DNA from 2 places in the Ectobacillus sp. JY-23 genome. Region 2 is predicted to be linked to the other one. Evidence: riboswitches for the same ligand, from Rfam matches in the RefSeq annotation. Region 2 holds a riboswitch; the other holds the start of a gene.

Region 1 (8,327 bases), 1.4 Mb from region 2:
TCCTCTATACGAATAATCCTACGAATACATCAATGACCTTTATACCAATAAACGGAACAATCATACCGCCAAATCCGTAAATGAACAAATTACGGCTTAACAATGCATTGGAGCTCATTGGCTTATACGATACACCCTTCATTGCTAACGGAATGAGCAATGGAATGATAATAGCATTGAAGATTAATGCCGATAAAATTGCAGATAAGGGGGAATGCAATCCCATTACATTCAGCATCTCCATTTGCGGGATAGCTGCTGTAAACATGGCTGGGATAATTGCAAAATATTTTGCCACATCGTTCGCAATACTGAATGTTGTCAAAGCTCCGCGTGTCATAAGCAACTGCTTACCAATAGCTACAACTTCAATAATTTTGGTTGGGTTTGAATCTAAGTCAATCATATTCGCCGCTTCTTTTGCTGCTGACGTCCCGCTGTTCATCGCAAGACCTACATCGGCTTGGGCCAGAGCCGGTGCGTCATTTGTACCATCACCAGTCATGGCCACTAGCTTTCCTTTCGCTTGCTCTGCTTTAATGACAGCTATTTTGTCCTCTGGTTTACATTCGGCAATAAATTCATCTACGCCAGCTTCCTTTGCAATCGTGGCCGCTGTCAGCGGATTGTCTCCTGTACACATTACCGTTTTAATACCCATACGACGAAGCTCCTCAAAACGCTCACGCATACCTGGTTTCACTGTATCTTTTAGATAAATCAATCCATAAATTTTATTGTTTACAGCTACAGCTAACGGTGTTCCGCCTTCCTTCGCAATTAAATCTGCTCGTTTGGAAAGATCTAGAGGAATGTTTCCTCCTTGCTGCATCACCCAATTGATAACTGCGTTGACAGCACCTTTGCGCACCTTCGTTCCGTCATGTAAATCCATACCACTCATACGTGTTTCAGCTTTAAACGGAATAAATTCACCTTCTATTGTCCCGTTACTAAACCACCCTTTATTGTTTATATATTCTACAACAGATCGGCCCTCCGGTGTTTCATCCATACAAGAGCTTATTCCAGCCCAATACGCAAGCTCTTCTACTGTTTCTCCTGATACAGCAATCAACGTATGGGCCATTCGATTTCCAAATGTAATCGTTCCCGTTTTATCCAAAATAATTGTATTAATATCTCCAGCAGCTTCAACCGCTTTTCCTGACATAGCCAACACGTTAAATTTCGTCACACGATCCATCCCTGCAATTCCGATGGCTGACAATAACCCTCCGATTGTGGTTGGAATTAAACATACAAGAAGCGCGACAAGAACGGCTGTATCAATTGAGAAGCCCAGATAATTTGTGAACACTGGAAGCGTTACGATCACCAATAGAAATACTAATGTTAAACTGAACAAAACTGTATTGAGTGCAATTTCATTCGGGGTTTTTTGTCTTTTTGCTCCTTCTACAAGCGCAATCATTTTGTCCAGGAAGGACTCGCCTGGATTACTAGTGATACGAATCGTAATCTCATCGCTGACAACAAGAGTTCCACCTGTTACAGAGCTAAAATCGCCTCCTGCTTCTTTTAGCACAGGTGCGGACTCGCCTGTAATAGCTGACTCATCAACAGATGCCAAGCCTTTAATTACTTCTCCGTCACTGGGAATCATTTCTCCTTGCTTTACAACGACAATGTCTCCTTTACGAAGCTCTGTTGCTGCTACCTTCATCACTTTGTCATTTTTTATAAGATTTGCCCAAATATCTTGTTTGGATTGCTTTAATGAATCAGCTTGTGCCTTCCCACGTCCTTCTGCCAACGCTTCTGCAAAATTCGCAAACAAAACTGTAAATAATAGAATCATAGATACAGTGATGTTAAACCAACCCGGCAGATTTTCACTGGGTAGGAACGACAGCACTAGGGTAACACAAAAGCCAATTTCTACAATGAACATAATTGGATTCTTTACCATCACTCTCGGATCAAGTTTAGTAAACGATTGCTTTATGGCTGTTTTCACAATATCGGAATCCATTGTCTTTGCTTTTCGGATTCCTTCATCTTCCACTAACCGTAAAGAAGAAGATGTCTGTTCATGTTTTTCTTTTATAAATGCAGATGATTTACTCATGTTCTATCCTCCATCACTTCAAAGTGAGAAATTCAGCAATTGGTCCTAAAACTAAAATTGGGAAAAATGTCAAAGCACCTACAAGGAAAATTGTTCCTACAAAAATACCACCGAATAAACCATTATCTGTACGAAACGTCCCAACTGTTTCCGGTGCCAAAGTCTTTTCTTTTAAAGATGCTGCGACCGCAAGCATTGTGACTAACCCAAAATAACGTCCCAAATACATCACAAGGCCAGTTGAAATATTCCAAAATGGCGTATTATCTCCTAATCCTTCAAACCCCGATCCGTTATTCGCGGCGGATGAAGTGTATTCATAGATGACTTGTGTAATTCCGTGAAAGCCGGAGTTTGAAATGGCTCCCATTCCTAATTCTGTAGAAAAGGCGATTGCTGAAGCTCCCAATATGAGAAGTGGTTGGAACAAAAGTGTCACCGCTATGAGCTTCATTTCTTTTCCTTCCAATTTCTTTCCTAAAAACTCAGGTGTACGACCCACCATTAAACCGGAAATAAATACGGCTATCATCGCATACATAATGACGTTGATAAACCCTGCTCCCACACCGCCAAATACTGTATTTAACAGCATATTTATAAGAGGAACCATACCGCCAATTGGTGTTAATGTATCATGCATTGTATTAACGCCCCCTGTCTCTGAAGCGGTTGTAACCGTTGCATATAAGGCGGACCATACCGTTCCGAAGCGGACTTCTTTTCCTTCCATATTACCTTCGTCATATTGAATGCCCAGCTGGTTCAATGCCGGATTACCTTGTAGCTCTGTAGTGGCAATTGTGCCGAAACCAATCAAGAACAACATCAGCATGGAAACGAATAGAATACGTCCCTGCTTTTTATTTCCTACCATTCTGCCGTATGTAAAAGGCAGGGCAGTCGGTAAAAGCATCATAAGAATCATTTGCAAGATATTGCTAATCATATTTGGATTTTCAAAAGGATGTGCGGAGTTGACTCCAAAAAATCCACCACCGTTATTCCCAAGCTCTTTAATTGAAAGTAACGAGGCTACAGGACCACGCGCAATTAATTGTTTTGCTCCTTCAACCGTGTTAGCTACTGCTGCAGGTTCTAATGTTTGCGGCACTCCTAGCAACACAAAAATCAACGCTGCGACAAAGCTTAATGGAAGAAGTAAACGTGTAATGGCTCTAGTAAAATCAACGAAGAAGTTTCCTAATTTCTTACCTGCTAAGCTACGAATGAAAGCAATTGCAATCGCTAATGTTGTAGCAGGTGCAGCAAACATCATAAATGTGATACCAAGCATTTGAGATAAGTAAGACAGGCCGGTTTCTCCGCTGTAGTGCTGCAAGTTTGTGTTTGTCATAAAGCTGATTGCTGTGTTAAAAGCAAGCGTTGGTTCCATACCCGGAATGTTGCTTGGATTCAATGGCAGTACGCCTTGCAATCGGAATATTAAATACACAAACACAATCATCAAACTATTTGTCAAAACTAACGCCAAAGCATATTGCTTCCAGTTTTGATTGTAGGGCTTAATACCTGCAATCTTAAAAATAATTTTTTCAACAGAGCCGAAAATCTTTTCTAATTTCGAGTCTCCCTGAAATGCTTTTTCTAAATAAGCCCCCATCGGTTTTGCTAATAAAATAAATAGTCCAATAGTGATACTGACTGCTATCCAAGCCATGATATTTGTCTCTCCTCACTTAAAACTTCTCTGGATTGAGTAATGCATATACTAAGTACACCGTAACTACCGCAACGATTCCTAACAGTACGATCATTGCTTGTTCCCTTCCTTCACTACATTATCAGACCACTTTGCTAACCCTGCCATAGATGCAGTCAGCAGAATAAACGCACCTACCATCATTACATCTAACATGACACCCCTCCTAATTTACAAATTTTACCATTAAAAATGCACAAAAAAGCACTGAGAGGTTACTCAGTGCTCTTTTTAGGCAACACGAAAGTATACCCCCTCCCGAAACGCTTACGAGGTTAGCTGTCGGATTCGGGCTTTGAGAGTAGCCCTACCTTCACTAAAGAAGGATTCACCCCAAGTGCTTGCGCACAAAGTTGGTTCCCCCGCTCCTAATGGACTCAGCGATTAAAGGTTGCTTCGGTAAAATTTAGTTGTGACTTATGAAAGTAAATATACTCCTGTAAAAACTACATGTAAAGAGGTTTTTTTATAAAAAACAAACTTTTTATATTAAAACGCTTATATTATATATTTCTTGCTTTATTTGATTGATAAACTTCTACTCAAAATACGGACCGAGGATATGAATGCTCCTGCCTCGGAAACTGCTGCATACAAGCTCAGAATGATTTTTCTCGTATTCTACAATTTCTTTCTCAAGGTATACAGGTACATTCTCTTCATACAAAAACATATAAGGCTTCGGGAAATCACCTTTGCTTTCTGCCAGTTCCCGCACTCTTTCGTAGGTCAGAGCCCACCTTTTCACAAGATCCCTATATAATAAAAGTCCTGGCAGATGTCTCATACGGGTTCCTCCCCATTCACTTTATCTTCTTTAGGAAACAAATGGTTTCATATTGTCACAATTCGTATAAACCACATACTTTGCTCCCATTGTTTTATAAAGTTGAACAGGATATTGCTTATTCCGAGTCACGACAGTAATCGGAACATTTAAGTTGAAGCGGATTAGTTCCGTAAAAAAACTGATTGTTGGCAACGTATCACTAAGTACTATCGCTTTAGAAACACTTTCCGCAATCGGCAAGAGAGCTTGCGGATTCTGCGTAGAACGAATAATACACTGAAATCCAAGTTCCCTTGCAGTCCATGCAATCATTTCATGCACTGTAACAATGATTAAAGTTCGATGTCCTATCAAGCTATGCAGACAAGCTACCTTTTCCTCATCCCCTACGCACACCAATACAAGCTCTTGATTTTCCCACATAAAAGCTCCTCCTTAAGTAAAAATAAAAACGCAAAAAAGGGACTTCTTTCGCATGCTTAACATCAAAAGGCTTATATACACCCCTCAAAAGGTCTGCATCCGATTTAGAAGCTGAAATCTTCCTTATTCAGACAGTAGATTAACCCTTCTTTTTGTTACAAATGAAGCCCTTTACTTAAAGTCTCACTTTTATCCGGAATGGCAACGTAGAATCATTCTTTCCACCATCCTCTCAACACGCTTACGAGGTTAGCTGTCGGGTTCGGGATATGAGAGTAGCCCTACCTTACTAAGGATTCACCCCAAGTGCACACGCACATATATGGTTCCCCCGCTCCAAGTGGATTCAGCATGATGTCATTCAAACTATGAAAGTCATATTACGCCTATCATTTTCAAAAGTAAATCAAGAAAAATCGACAAGTTCTATATAAGCACAAATAGAAAAAACGAAATTCTTTTAGATGGGAGAGAAGAACAGGCAGTGTATAATAACGGTCAGAACTTACGGAGAATGCTAAGTAAGACTGTAAACAAAACGCAAGATCAAGATATTCTCTCACTTTTGTTTCATTACCGCTTGTATATTAAAAAATTAATCCTCACTTATCTATTTGCCGCTATCGGCTACGATGTGAATATCAATATTTTTTGTTTTTCGCATAATTACATTGACGATGGAGCCTTTTGTTATTTCCTCCCATCTTGTACGCGCTGATTGACCGAGAAGTACTTGCGTAATCTTATATGTGCTCGCAACATCAATGATGACATCTGCTGGCTTTCTTCCACTCGCAGGCTCCACAATAAACTCTGCACCAAATTGATGTGTTAAAGATTCCCACTCCGCCAGTATCTGATTTCGAGCTGGAGAGTTGAAATCACCGCTATCTGCTCTTACATTCAGCACATATAAATCTGCATTCAACCTGCTTGCCATACGCGCTCCTCTTCGGATTAACCTTTCGGCAGTTGAACCGTATTGCACGCATACTAGAATACGTTCTTTAATACCGATAGACCATGTTTCATCCTCCTGTGGGGATACAATTTTTTCGTCAACATCATCAGCCACCTCTCGCAAAGCGAGTTCACGTAGCGCACCTAAATTCGTTATCGTGAAAAAATTTTGTAGACTTTGTTGAATCTTTTCCTGCCGATAAATCTTCCCTTCCACTAACCGTTTCTGAAGCATCTCCGGCGTTACATCAATTAACTGAATTTCATTGGCTTTTTGCAGCACGGAATCTGGAACACGCTCTCGAACAGCCACACCCGTAATTTGCTGGACAATATCGTGCACACTCTCCAAATGCTGGATATTCATAGCGGAACATACATCAATACCAGCCTCTAAAATCTCTTCGACATCCATGTATCTTTTATGATGCTTAGAGCCTGGTGCATTGGTATGGGCAAGCTCATCAATAAGTACCACCTGAGGCGCACGCTTTATAATTCCTTCTGTGTCTACTTCATAAAAGATTTTTCCCTTATAGGTAATCTCTTTCATAGGAAATACTACCAATTCGCCCAGCTGTGCATCTGTATCAGTGCGCCCATGCGTCTCAACGAGACCTACGACAACGTCGATGCCTTCTTTTTTTAAATCCTGTGCATCCTGAAGCATTTTATATGTTTTTCCCACACCGGGCGCAGCGCCAATATATACCTTAAGCTTGCCACGCTGCTGCCGAGCAAGTTCTTCTAAATACTCTTCCGGTGTTCTTCTACGGAAAATCTCTCCGTGCATGATCATTCACCTCAATCATGTGATTTTGCATATCATCATAGTGTATAGGGCCTATGTTTGCCAATAAAAAAACACTAAACCGCTAACGGCTTAGTGTTTTTTATTTACGATTACAGATGACATTGCTAATGTCGTTCCTGTTTTCATTTGTACACGCGGCGGATTGTTTACATCGAGTGTAACAACCGCCAAAAATATCAATTGTAACAACAACAGTGCAGTAAGGCTTATCATTAACCTTGTCCTGTCGCATATATCCAATTAAATCGCTTCTCCTTGTTCATGTAGTATGGACTTAGAAACGATTTATTTTACATTCGAATCTTCCTTTCAGATGTAAATGCCACGTAATTATTCTAGCATATTTTCATAGAAATTTCTCACTAGAATCAAACTTTCCCTTGTATATAAGTTCATTTAGTTTTTTCAACATATACAATAAAAAAGCGGAAGGGCAAGGACGACTTGTAAGGTATCTATGGTCTTACTTGGTACGTGCTCATCTTAGGCACTGGTCGCAGCCACACATCTCCCGCTCTTCTTCCCACTCTAAAAAGAATGTTGATTTTTTATTTGTACTTATATAGTTCCTTCTCCTCTTTATAATAAGCGCTATAGTATCCCAAATTAATAACTAATAAGAAGTAACCACCCAAAATACCTGTCGCAAAAGCCCACATCACCATTTGGTGTTCAATTTCATACAAGAAAAGAGCGCCTAAAACTGCTGCGGCAAATCGATTCACTGCACCAAGCGATGGAAGCTTTTTACTCAGAACAATATGCTCGCCCATTTTTTCAATACGACGACCAAGCATCCAACCACAATACATACTCACAACAAGTCCTACACCTAAACCTAGAAAATGATCTGCATACGGTGTACACAACCAGCCAATTAAAAGAATCCCAAAAATATAATACAGCTGCTTTCGAAATGACTGAAAAGCCTTTTGTATCATGTTTCCTCCTTAGTTACCCCAAATTTCTCCCAAGGAGCCTTTTTCTCTCTATACCTATCATTATACAATGAATTGCACGCAAGATGAGTTTCATATGGTAACGTTCACAGATTTTTAACATTTATACTTGTCTCTTTACAAAGGGATAGATTTCTGCTATTTTAAACACGCTATTCATTATAGGGATTTTTATCCTGACATAACGAAATAAAAAGGTGGTGCCAAGTATGGGGAGAATGGAAAGACGCCAACAACAGGCCAAAGAAAAAAAGAAGCTGGCCTTGTCTAAAAGCCTGTTGTGGAAAATTGGCGCAACAGGTATTGCGGTTATTTTGCTTGGCGTACTCGTTTTTAATATTTTTATTTGGAAGAGTAATGTAAGTAAGCTGGACACACCAGCGCCGCAACCAACAATTATTTATGATCAAAACGGAAAAGTAGCAAGTGAAGTTTCAGCTACAAATATTGAGGGTGTTACATTAAAGGACATACCAAAAGATATGGTTCATGCGGTCATATCTACGGAGGACCAGCGCTTTTATAAGCACGGTGGTGTCAATTATTTTGGTATAGCGAAAGCATTT
Region 2 (8,327 bases):
CAGCCGACAAAATATCTCCGGATCTTGCTTGCTCCACGTTATGTTTAGCGTACGTAACTGGTGTTCCTTCTTTTACAAAGAAGTACTCCTTCCAATTTGCTTGGTTTCCTGCTACGTCATATCCAATTACGTTAAAGGAAAGTGACTTTGCATTTGGATTCATCGCTACTTCATCAACCCATTTTCCATCTTTATCCATATATATAGGACCATTCGGCACTGGAAGACCATACGTATATACCGCAAAGTTTGAAGATTTGTCAATTGCGATACCTACCTTTTGCATCTCAGCCACATTACTATCCGTTACTTCAACCTCAAACGGATACGTTGCTTGTCCAGGCTTGTACTCAAGGAAAGGAGAATCACTATCCAAAGAGCTTTTTACTTGTGGTGTTTCAATATCGATAAATACATCTTCAACCTGAATTTTTTGCTTGCCGTTTGGCAAGGTAGTAATAAATTTAAGCTTGTAATGACCTGGCTCGGCAATACTCATATCTGCCGAAACAGGCTGTTTTTTGTTACCAGTAAACTTGTAATAAGCGCCATTAAATGTTGGTAAGAAATAGTCTGTATCTGTTTGTGCAGACTTCATGTCAATTGTACCAACAAGACCTAAATCTTCATTCGTCTTTCCATCTTGCAATACAATATCTAGCGTTTCAACTGATGATCCTAAATTGAATCCTGACATTACACTTGTTGTACGGAAACCATCGAAGGCATGATTGTAGTAAGATGGCGTAAGGGCACGTGATAATAATTCAAACGTATCAAAACCCTCCTGTGATTTCTTGAAACTAAATGGGACACGGTAGCTTTCCGTTTTATCCTCACTGTTCGTGATAAGGAAATACCCCTCATAGAACCCTTTTTTGGCTTTGGATGGAATTGTCAAAGACGCATGCACTTGCTTGACAGAGTTCTGGGCGACTTTAATCAAATTGTCTAACTCTACAGTTATGCCATTTTCTTTTAAGCTGTTTGTTCCTTTTTGTACATTCTCTACCATCTCAACATGGAAAGACTTCTTTTTATCACTATTGTTTGTGATTTCTAATGTCTTCTTGACTTTTGTATGCGAGCCGTCTGGTATCACTTGTTTATCAAAGCTTAACCCACCTGTCTGATTCTCAATGGTAACTAAATTATCACCATTTGGAATTAAAGTCTCGTCTTGCACCTGGACTTTTACCTGTGTATGAAGTGCCTGATATGGATCGATACGTCCTGCACCTACTTCAAAAACACTATAATCACCGTTAAGTTTATCCGCAGAATTCATAAGGATTGTTTTAACATCCGTTGGCGCAAGCTCTGGATTCTTTTCTAATAACAAAGCTGCTACACCAGCTGCAAAAGGAGATGCCATGGATGTTCCGTTCAATCTGCCATACGCATACTTATAATCTTCTTGTGCCGCTGGATTTGTCATATAAGAAGGAAGCGTTGAAAGTACACTTACACCTGGTGCCACGATTTCTGGTTTCATTTCAAAGTTACCATTGACCGGACCTCTGGAGCTAAAATCAGCTAGTTTATCTCCCTGCGTAAGAGTTTCTTTAGCATTTGTAAAGGTAAATGTCGTATTTCCACTTGCAATCTTTGCTTTTAACTCTTCTCCAGCTTGCTTTGTCATAGAAAAAGCAGGAATAAAAGTTGTTGACTCACCTAAATTGTAACCAACATGTCCCTCAACACTGTTATATAGAATAACGGCTTTTGCTCCATTATCCTTGGCGAACTTCACTTTATCATTAAGGGCAAATCCACCGCGTTGAACGAAAGCAATTTTACCTTTTACATTTTTATTCTTATAATCTACTATATTTCCTAGTCCCACATCTACTAGTTCAAGAGACACACCTTCTAATTCGGCAAATGTATCAGAGAAGCTTCTTGCCATGCTCACAATATCTGTTTTCCATCCGCCTACCTGTCCTGTAAACGTAAATTGAGAAATAGGAACATCACTTGCTCCAACAGTTAGAGCCAATGCCGCTGTACCTGGTGATCCTAAAGTAAAATTGTTAGGACCACTGTTCCCTGCTGATACGACTGCTGTCACACCATTCAGAACTGCATAGTTAAGGGCTGTGCTAGTTGGATAATACGGATGATTCACAGCTGCACCAAGGGAAAGATTGATAACATCCATACCGTCTACTACTGCTTTTTCAATTCCTGCAATTATATCTTCTGATGAACCGCTACCATACGGTCCAAGAACACGATATGCATACAAATCTGCATCAGGTGCTACACCTTCTACAGACACTTCACTATTATTCTCGTTTTGTCCGACAATTGTTCCGGATACATGTGTACCATGAGACGTATAATAAGAGCTGCCATTGTTAAACTCCGGCTTTTGGGATGCTTGCCAGTCCTTGTACGTCGCCTCCATCGGATCGCTGTCATCGTCTACAAAATCGTATCCACCTTTGTAAGCATCTTTTAAATCAGGATGATTATAGTCAACCCCTGTATCCAACACACCCACTTTAATTCCCTTACCTGTAATCCCTTCTTTATGAAGCTTGTCTACCTGCAAGTAAGGCAGACTTTCTACAGATGTCGTAATTTCGCGTTCTACATCGCTTGGAAGCTCTTGCTGAACGGGTTCTACCATATATACAACATTTTTATATACAGCCTTTACAGCTTCGGATTGCAAAAGCTCTTGTACTTGATTAGCAGGAAGTGTAATAGCAACACCGTTGTAAGCTGTTTTATAGGCTTGTGTAATCACAGGAACCTTTTGTTTCCCTTTCGTCCCTACGTATTTTTCCAGATCTTCTTTAAAAACCTTATGTTCTTTATCTATTTGTGCTTGTGCAGCAGCTTTAGTGAGAGACTTTCCTTTTGCCTTCGCTTCTAATACCGCAACGTGACTTGGCTTTGAACGAAACTCAACAATAACTGAGACTTCTTCCTCAGTTTGTAACTCGCCCTCTTGAAAGCCTTGCAGGCCTTGTTGATTATTTAATTGTAATTGATGTAAGGCTTGTCGTTGTTCTAGTGTAAGTGACAATAAAATATCCTCAGCCTTCCAAGTTGTCGCTTTAACCGCTGTAAAGGGATTTGTACTAAGAGGTGATAATAATAAACCCGTTGATAGGGCCAGCATCGCTGTTTTCTTTGCCATTTTGTTTACGCCCATAGTCTGTAACCTCCGTATAATTATTCTAAAGATTCTTATAATTAATCTTACTATTAGTTTAGAAAAGTAGCTATTGGGTTATTTTTAGAATGCTACTTCGACAAAAAATGCGATAAAAACCGATTACTGGATATTTTTCATGAAAAGAAAGCTACATACACTTAGAAACTTGGGATAATTTTTTAGGAGGCGTAAATTACTTGACTTTTCTGTAAATATCATACTTACAAACTCTTAAGCATATCTAAATCCTTTACCTCTATCACTGCTACATTTTATTTTTTGAATTTTCTGTTATATTTAAGGTAGGAGTGTTCACTCATATCAACATATTTTAGAAAGGAGAATATGTATGCATGTATATAAAGCAACTTTGGAGGATGCGGAGGGACTGTCTGCTTTATTCGATTTGTACCGACAATTTTATGACCAGGATGCAAATTTAGAAGGTGCAAAGCTATTTCTGTCAGAAAGATTGCAAAAGCAAGAATCTGTAATTTTTGTAGCCGTGCAAGACTTAGTTTATCTTGGGTTTATACAGCTTTATCCCTCTTTTTCTTCTGTTTCCATGCGTAGAACATGGATTTTAAATGATCTATACGTGCAGGAAGAAGCTAGAGGGCAGGGCGTTGCTCAAAAGCTGCTCGATGCTGCTAAAATACACGCCTTGCAAAGTGGTGCAAAATCACTAGAACTACAAACAGCGCCAGACAACTTGGCTGCACAACGCTTATATGAAAAAAACGGATATAAACATGACACTTCTTTTCGGAATTACTCTTTATGTCTTCTTTAATACTTCAATTAGGTAAACTGAAAAAAGGAGATGAGTATCATCTCCTTTTGAACTATATTACATCGTCGCCTTTTTTTCGTTCTTTCTATTGTTCTTTGGTGCAATATATTCGATGCTTGCGTTTAGTGTTTCTAAAATCATATCAAAATCCCGTTGCGGTTAATGGATTTAATATCGTGTTCATTTTTTAGTGCCTTCAATTCTTTATCTTCCAATATGACATACTTGTTATAACCGTACGGATATGCTTTCACAATATCTTCTGATGTAACCTCTTTATCATCACAACCCGGTGCTATTTTTTGCTGTTTAATGGGTGTTAAACATTCCTTGTGTAACAAATGATTTATAAAAATCTAATTTATGTCCTGATCTAGTTCTTCTTGCTCATTAGCGGGATTACCATACAAACGATTTACTTCTTTGACAAGCTCGTCTAAAAATTCATCGGTGAGAAAAGGTTGATCTTTTTTTAACATAGGAACCTCCAATTTGTTCTAAATACCTATAGTATCTATAGAAACATACCGGTTTATGCTGAAATGAGTTTATTTATCTTTTGCTATATAATTTTATTTACTTTTCTTAACTATAGGAGTATGATAAACAACGGTTTCGTATTTCTAAATCGCTGAAATCTTATGGTACGGGGGAACCGTTTCTTATGGATGAATATCCAAGGGGTGAATCCTTATTAGGTAGGGCTACTCAAAGGTCCGAATCCGACAGCTAACCTCGTAAGCGTTATATGAGAAGGAAGGTGGAGCTTGTGCGACAAAAAAGTAATGTCTACAGGTCTATTCATTCATGACTTGTAGACTTTTTTTATAAAATAAAAGTCTCCTGGATAAATGTTTGCATCCTACCTTGGGAAACATACAGAAAAAGTAACTGGATGGTGAAAATTCATGTTTTCGTCCTTAAAACGTTTTTTAATTGGAAGGCCTTTAAAATCAAACGCATTAGGCGAGCAAAAACTTAACAAAACAAAAGCACTTGCGATTCTTTCCTCGGATGCATTGTCATCTGTTGCTTACGGTCCTGAACAAATTTTAATTGCTTTGGCTACGATTGGCACGGTCGCATTTTGGTACTCTATTCCTATTGCAGTTGGCGTGCTTATTCTTCTGACAGCCCTCATTTTGTCTTATAGACAAATTATTTTCGCATACCCGCACGGGGGCGGTGCATATGTAGTATCCAGAGAAAATCTTGGTGTAAACCCAGGATTAATTGCTGGCGGTTCATTGTTGGTAGACTATATATTGACCGTTGCTGTAAGTGTTTCAGCAGGTACTGATGCTATCACATCGGCTTTTCCAAGCCTTCATTCTTATAACGTGATTATCGCTACCATATTCGTCATATTCCTAACGATCTTGAACTTACGAGGTGTTACGGAATCAGCTTCTATTTTGGCATATCCTGTATATTTGTTTGTGTTAGCTCTATTTATCCTGATTGGTGCCGGTATATATCAGATTGCTACCGGTACAGTTCCTCCTGACTTACATACACCGGTTGGAACGCCAGTAGCCGGTATCAGCTTGTTCCTGCTTTTAAGAGCATTTGCATCAGGAAGTTCTGCTTTAACAGGTGTAGAAGCTATTTCTAATGCAATTCCTAACTTCAAAGACCCTGCTCCCAACAACGCTGCAAAAACATTAGCAGCGATGGGCTGTTTACTGGCTATCTTATTTTCAGGAATTGTGTGGCTGGCTTATTATTATGGAATTGCACCTAGTGAAAAAGTGACGGTAGTTTCACAAATTGCTGAAGAAACATTTGGTCGTAACTTTATGTACTTCTTTATTCAAGGTACAACTGCGCTCATTTTAATTTTGGCGGCCAATACTGGCTATTCGGCTTTTCCGCTCCTAGCAGTTAACTTAGCAAAAGATAAATTTATTCCAAGAATGTTTACTGTTCGAGGAGATCGCTTAGGATATTCTAATGGAATTATCATTTTAGGAATTTCTTCTATCATCTTAATTTTTGCCTTTCAAGGTCAAACAGAGCATCTTATCCCGCTGTATGCAGTAGGTGTATTTATTCCATTTACATTGTCTCAGACTGGTATGATGTTGAAATGGATTCGCGAAAAACCAAAAGGATGGGTGCCTAAATTAATCATCAACTCAACAGGAGCTATTATTAGTTTTGTTGTAACAATCATGTTTTTCTTAACGAAATTTGCACAGGTTTGGTCAATCTTAATCTTTTTGCCTATCATCATTTTTATATTTCACAGAATTAAAAAGCACTATGATGCAGTTGGAGAACAACTGAGCTTGAAGACATGTGAGCCTATCATACCAATTGAAGGAAACGTTATTATTGTACCAGTAGCCGGTATGACACATGTAGTGGCCAATTCCTTAAATTATGCAAAATCCTTGTCACCTGACCAAATTATTGCGGTTTACGTTTCCTTTGAACGAGAAGATGAAAAGAAATTCGAAGAAAAGTGGAAGCTGTGGGAACCTGATGTACGGTTGGTTACTCTTCATTCTTATTATCGAAGTATTATCCAACCACTCACAAAATTCATTGATACGGTTCAATACAAGGCAAGCGAATCAAACTATCGAGTAACTGTTATTATTCCTCAGTTCATTCCTAAAAAAGGCTGGCATAATATCCTTCACAATCAGTCTAGTTTACTGATCCGAGCATTTTTACTTTATAAACGAAATGTAGTTATTACAACAGTACCTTATCATTTAAAAAAGTAAAATGGGAACACATTAATGCCTAGATAACCCTAACTATATAAACACCAAACTTCGCGTATAAGAAGTTTGGTGTTTTCATTTGTAAATCAAGTTTCTTTATTAATTTGTTAAAATTTAATACTTATATAGGTTTAAAAATTACCTCTTCCGGTTATCCTATGCAAGTAAGATTGTCTTACAGCTTTATTTTTCTACATATTTAGGAGGCAGTAAAATGGAACGTGGTAAAGTAAAATGGTTTAACAGTGAAAAAGGCTTTGGATTCATCGAACGTGAAGACGGAGATGACGTGTTCGTACATTTCTCCGCAATTCAAGGTGAGGGCTATAAGTCACTGGATGAAGGACAAGAAGTGACTTTCGAAATCGAACACGGTCAACGTGGACCACAAGCGACGAATGTCCAAAAAGTGTAATAGAGCATAAAAACAAAGCGAACCTATTTAGGTTCGCTTTGTTTTTATATAGCAATGTAAATACCAAGACCGGCTAACAACACAACTGCAAGGGCAACATAAATCAACGTCAATCGAACTGTATTTCCACGCATTGCCTTGTCATAATGTTCGTCGCCTTTTCCGCCAATTTTCACCGTAGCAATAAATCCAAATAACAGAAAAACAATAATTAAGATATATGATAGTAACATGTTCTCCCTATTATCGCAGCACTATTATAGCCCTGCTACTCCTTTCGTTGTATAATCTGGCCCTTACACTCCCCTATTTTCCCTACACTTCACTATATTAAAAACCGCTACAAGCATACAATACGAATGAAGCATAGCATCTAAGCATATGGTTGTAAATAACAGGACAAACAGATTTGAGGTGAATATTATGTTTCATCGGATAAAAAGCATTTTATTTTTCGTGCTGCTTAGCGGTGCACTAACCTTTTCAGCTGTGTATTGGGGAGAGGTTTTACTTGGTGAAAGTACGGTCGAATCTGTTACAGCCAAGCCATCAGAACAATTGGAACAAGATATGCATTTTTTCTTAGAAAGCAAGCTGGTCAAAAAAGAAACTGTAAAAGGCTATGTAATCGAAACATATCAGGAATATGAAGTATATAAAGATGCTTTAGGAAATGTAGTCAAAAGTATTCCTACTTCAAACTATCAGTATTTGCGCTATAAGAACTGACTAAAAAGGAATAGGACAGACCATAGCTATGGTTTGTCCCATTCCTTTTTATAGTGAACACCCTTTATTTACAATTACTTTAGTGATACTGATACCAAATAATCCACTCATTATTTTGCTTTTTTGCAACAAATATTTCGCTAAACGAATATGCATTTTGCATCTTCGGAAACCGCATACGCACAAACCAGGAGCGATTAGCGATATTACGGCCGCAATTCTGAATCGCCATGTAATAATAAGACTTTTCGACACCTTGTAAATTTTGCATGGGCATAATTACTTCTGCCTTGTAGTCTAAATACTTTGGGTTTTTACCGTACAATTTTGGAATAATAGAGCGTGGCAACTCTTGTAGTAATTCTTGCTTATCTTGCTCTGTTAGCAACGATAAGGTCTCTGTCTTTGGACAAACCGTTTTTACTGCCTGTTCTGCGTGCACAGATGTAACGGTTAACAGCAAACCAAAGCATATCATCACAATTT

Evidence for each region. Region 2 has a riboswitch for cyclic di-AMP ahead of MUG87_RS09045 (APC family permease). Riboswitches for the same ligand answer to the same signal wherever they lie in the genome.
Region 1: it holds a riboswitch for cyclic di-AMP, as region 2 does, so the genes downstream of both, MUG87_RS19725 (hypothetical protein) here and MUG87_RS09045 (APC family permease) in region 2, are expected to answer to the same signal.

What each region holds. Positions count from the first base shown of each region.
Region 1 is NZ_CP095462.1:3,113,723-3,122,049, reverse strand. Features, by position in the region: gene kdpB (potassium-transporting ATPase subunit KdpB) at 5-2,092, opposite strand; gene kdpA (potassium-transporting ATPase subunit KdpA) at 2,106-3,773, opposite strand; gene MUG87_RS15775 (potassium-transporting ATPase subunit F) at 3,793-3,870, opposite strand; gene MUG87_RS15770 (hypothetical protein) at 3,867-3,971, opposite strand; cyclic di-AMP (ydaO/yuaA leader) riboswitch at 4,064-4,208, opposite strand; gene MUG87_RS15765 (hypothetical protein) at 4,354-4,602, opposite strand; gene MUG87_RS19725 (hypothetical protein) at 4,633-5,028, opposite strand; cyclic di-AMP (ydaO/yuaA leader) riboswitch at 5,253-5,390, opposite strand; gene kdpDN (KdpD-like non-kinase potassium sensor) at 5,639-6,781, opposite strand; gene MUG87_RS15750 (hypothetical protein) at 6,872-7,015, opposite strand; gene MUG87_RS15745 (ATP synthase subunit I) at 7,351-7,743, opposite strand; gene MUG87_RS15740 (transglycosylase domain-containing protein) at 7,971-8,327, shown strand, end outside.
Region 2 is NZ_CP095462.1:1,734,009-1,742,335, forward strand. Features, by position in the region: gene MUG87_RS09025 (S8 family serine peptidase) at 1-3,166, opposite strand, end outside; gene MUG87_RS09030 (GNAT family N-acetyltransferase) at 3,519-3,962, shown strand; gene MUG87_RS09035 (Ku protein) at 4,100-4,303, opposite strand; gene MUG87_RS09040 (hypothetical protein) at 4,319-4,441, opposite strand; cyclic di-AMP (ydaO/yuaA leader) riboswitch at 4,582-4,722, shown strand; gene MUG87_RS09045 (APC family permease) at 4,871-6,697, shown strand; gene MUG87_RS09050 (cold-shock protein) at 6,912-7,112, shown strand; gene MUG87_RS09055 (hypothetical protein) at 7,157-7,345, opposite strand; gene MUG87_RS09060 (hypothetical protein) at 7,536-7,841, shown strand; gene MUG87_RS09065 (hypothetical protein) at 7,921-8,327, opposite strand, start outside.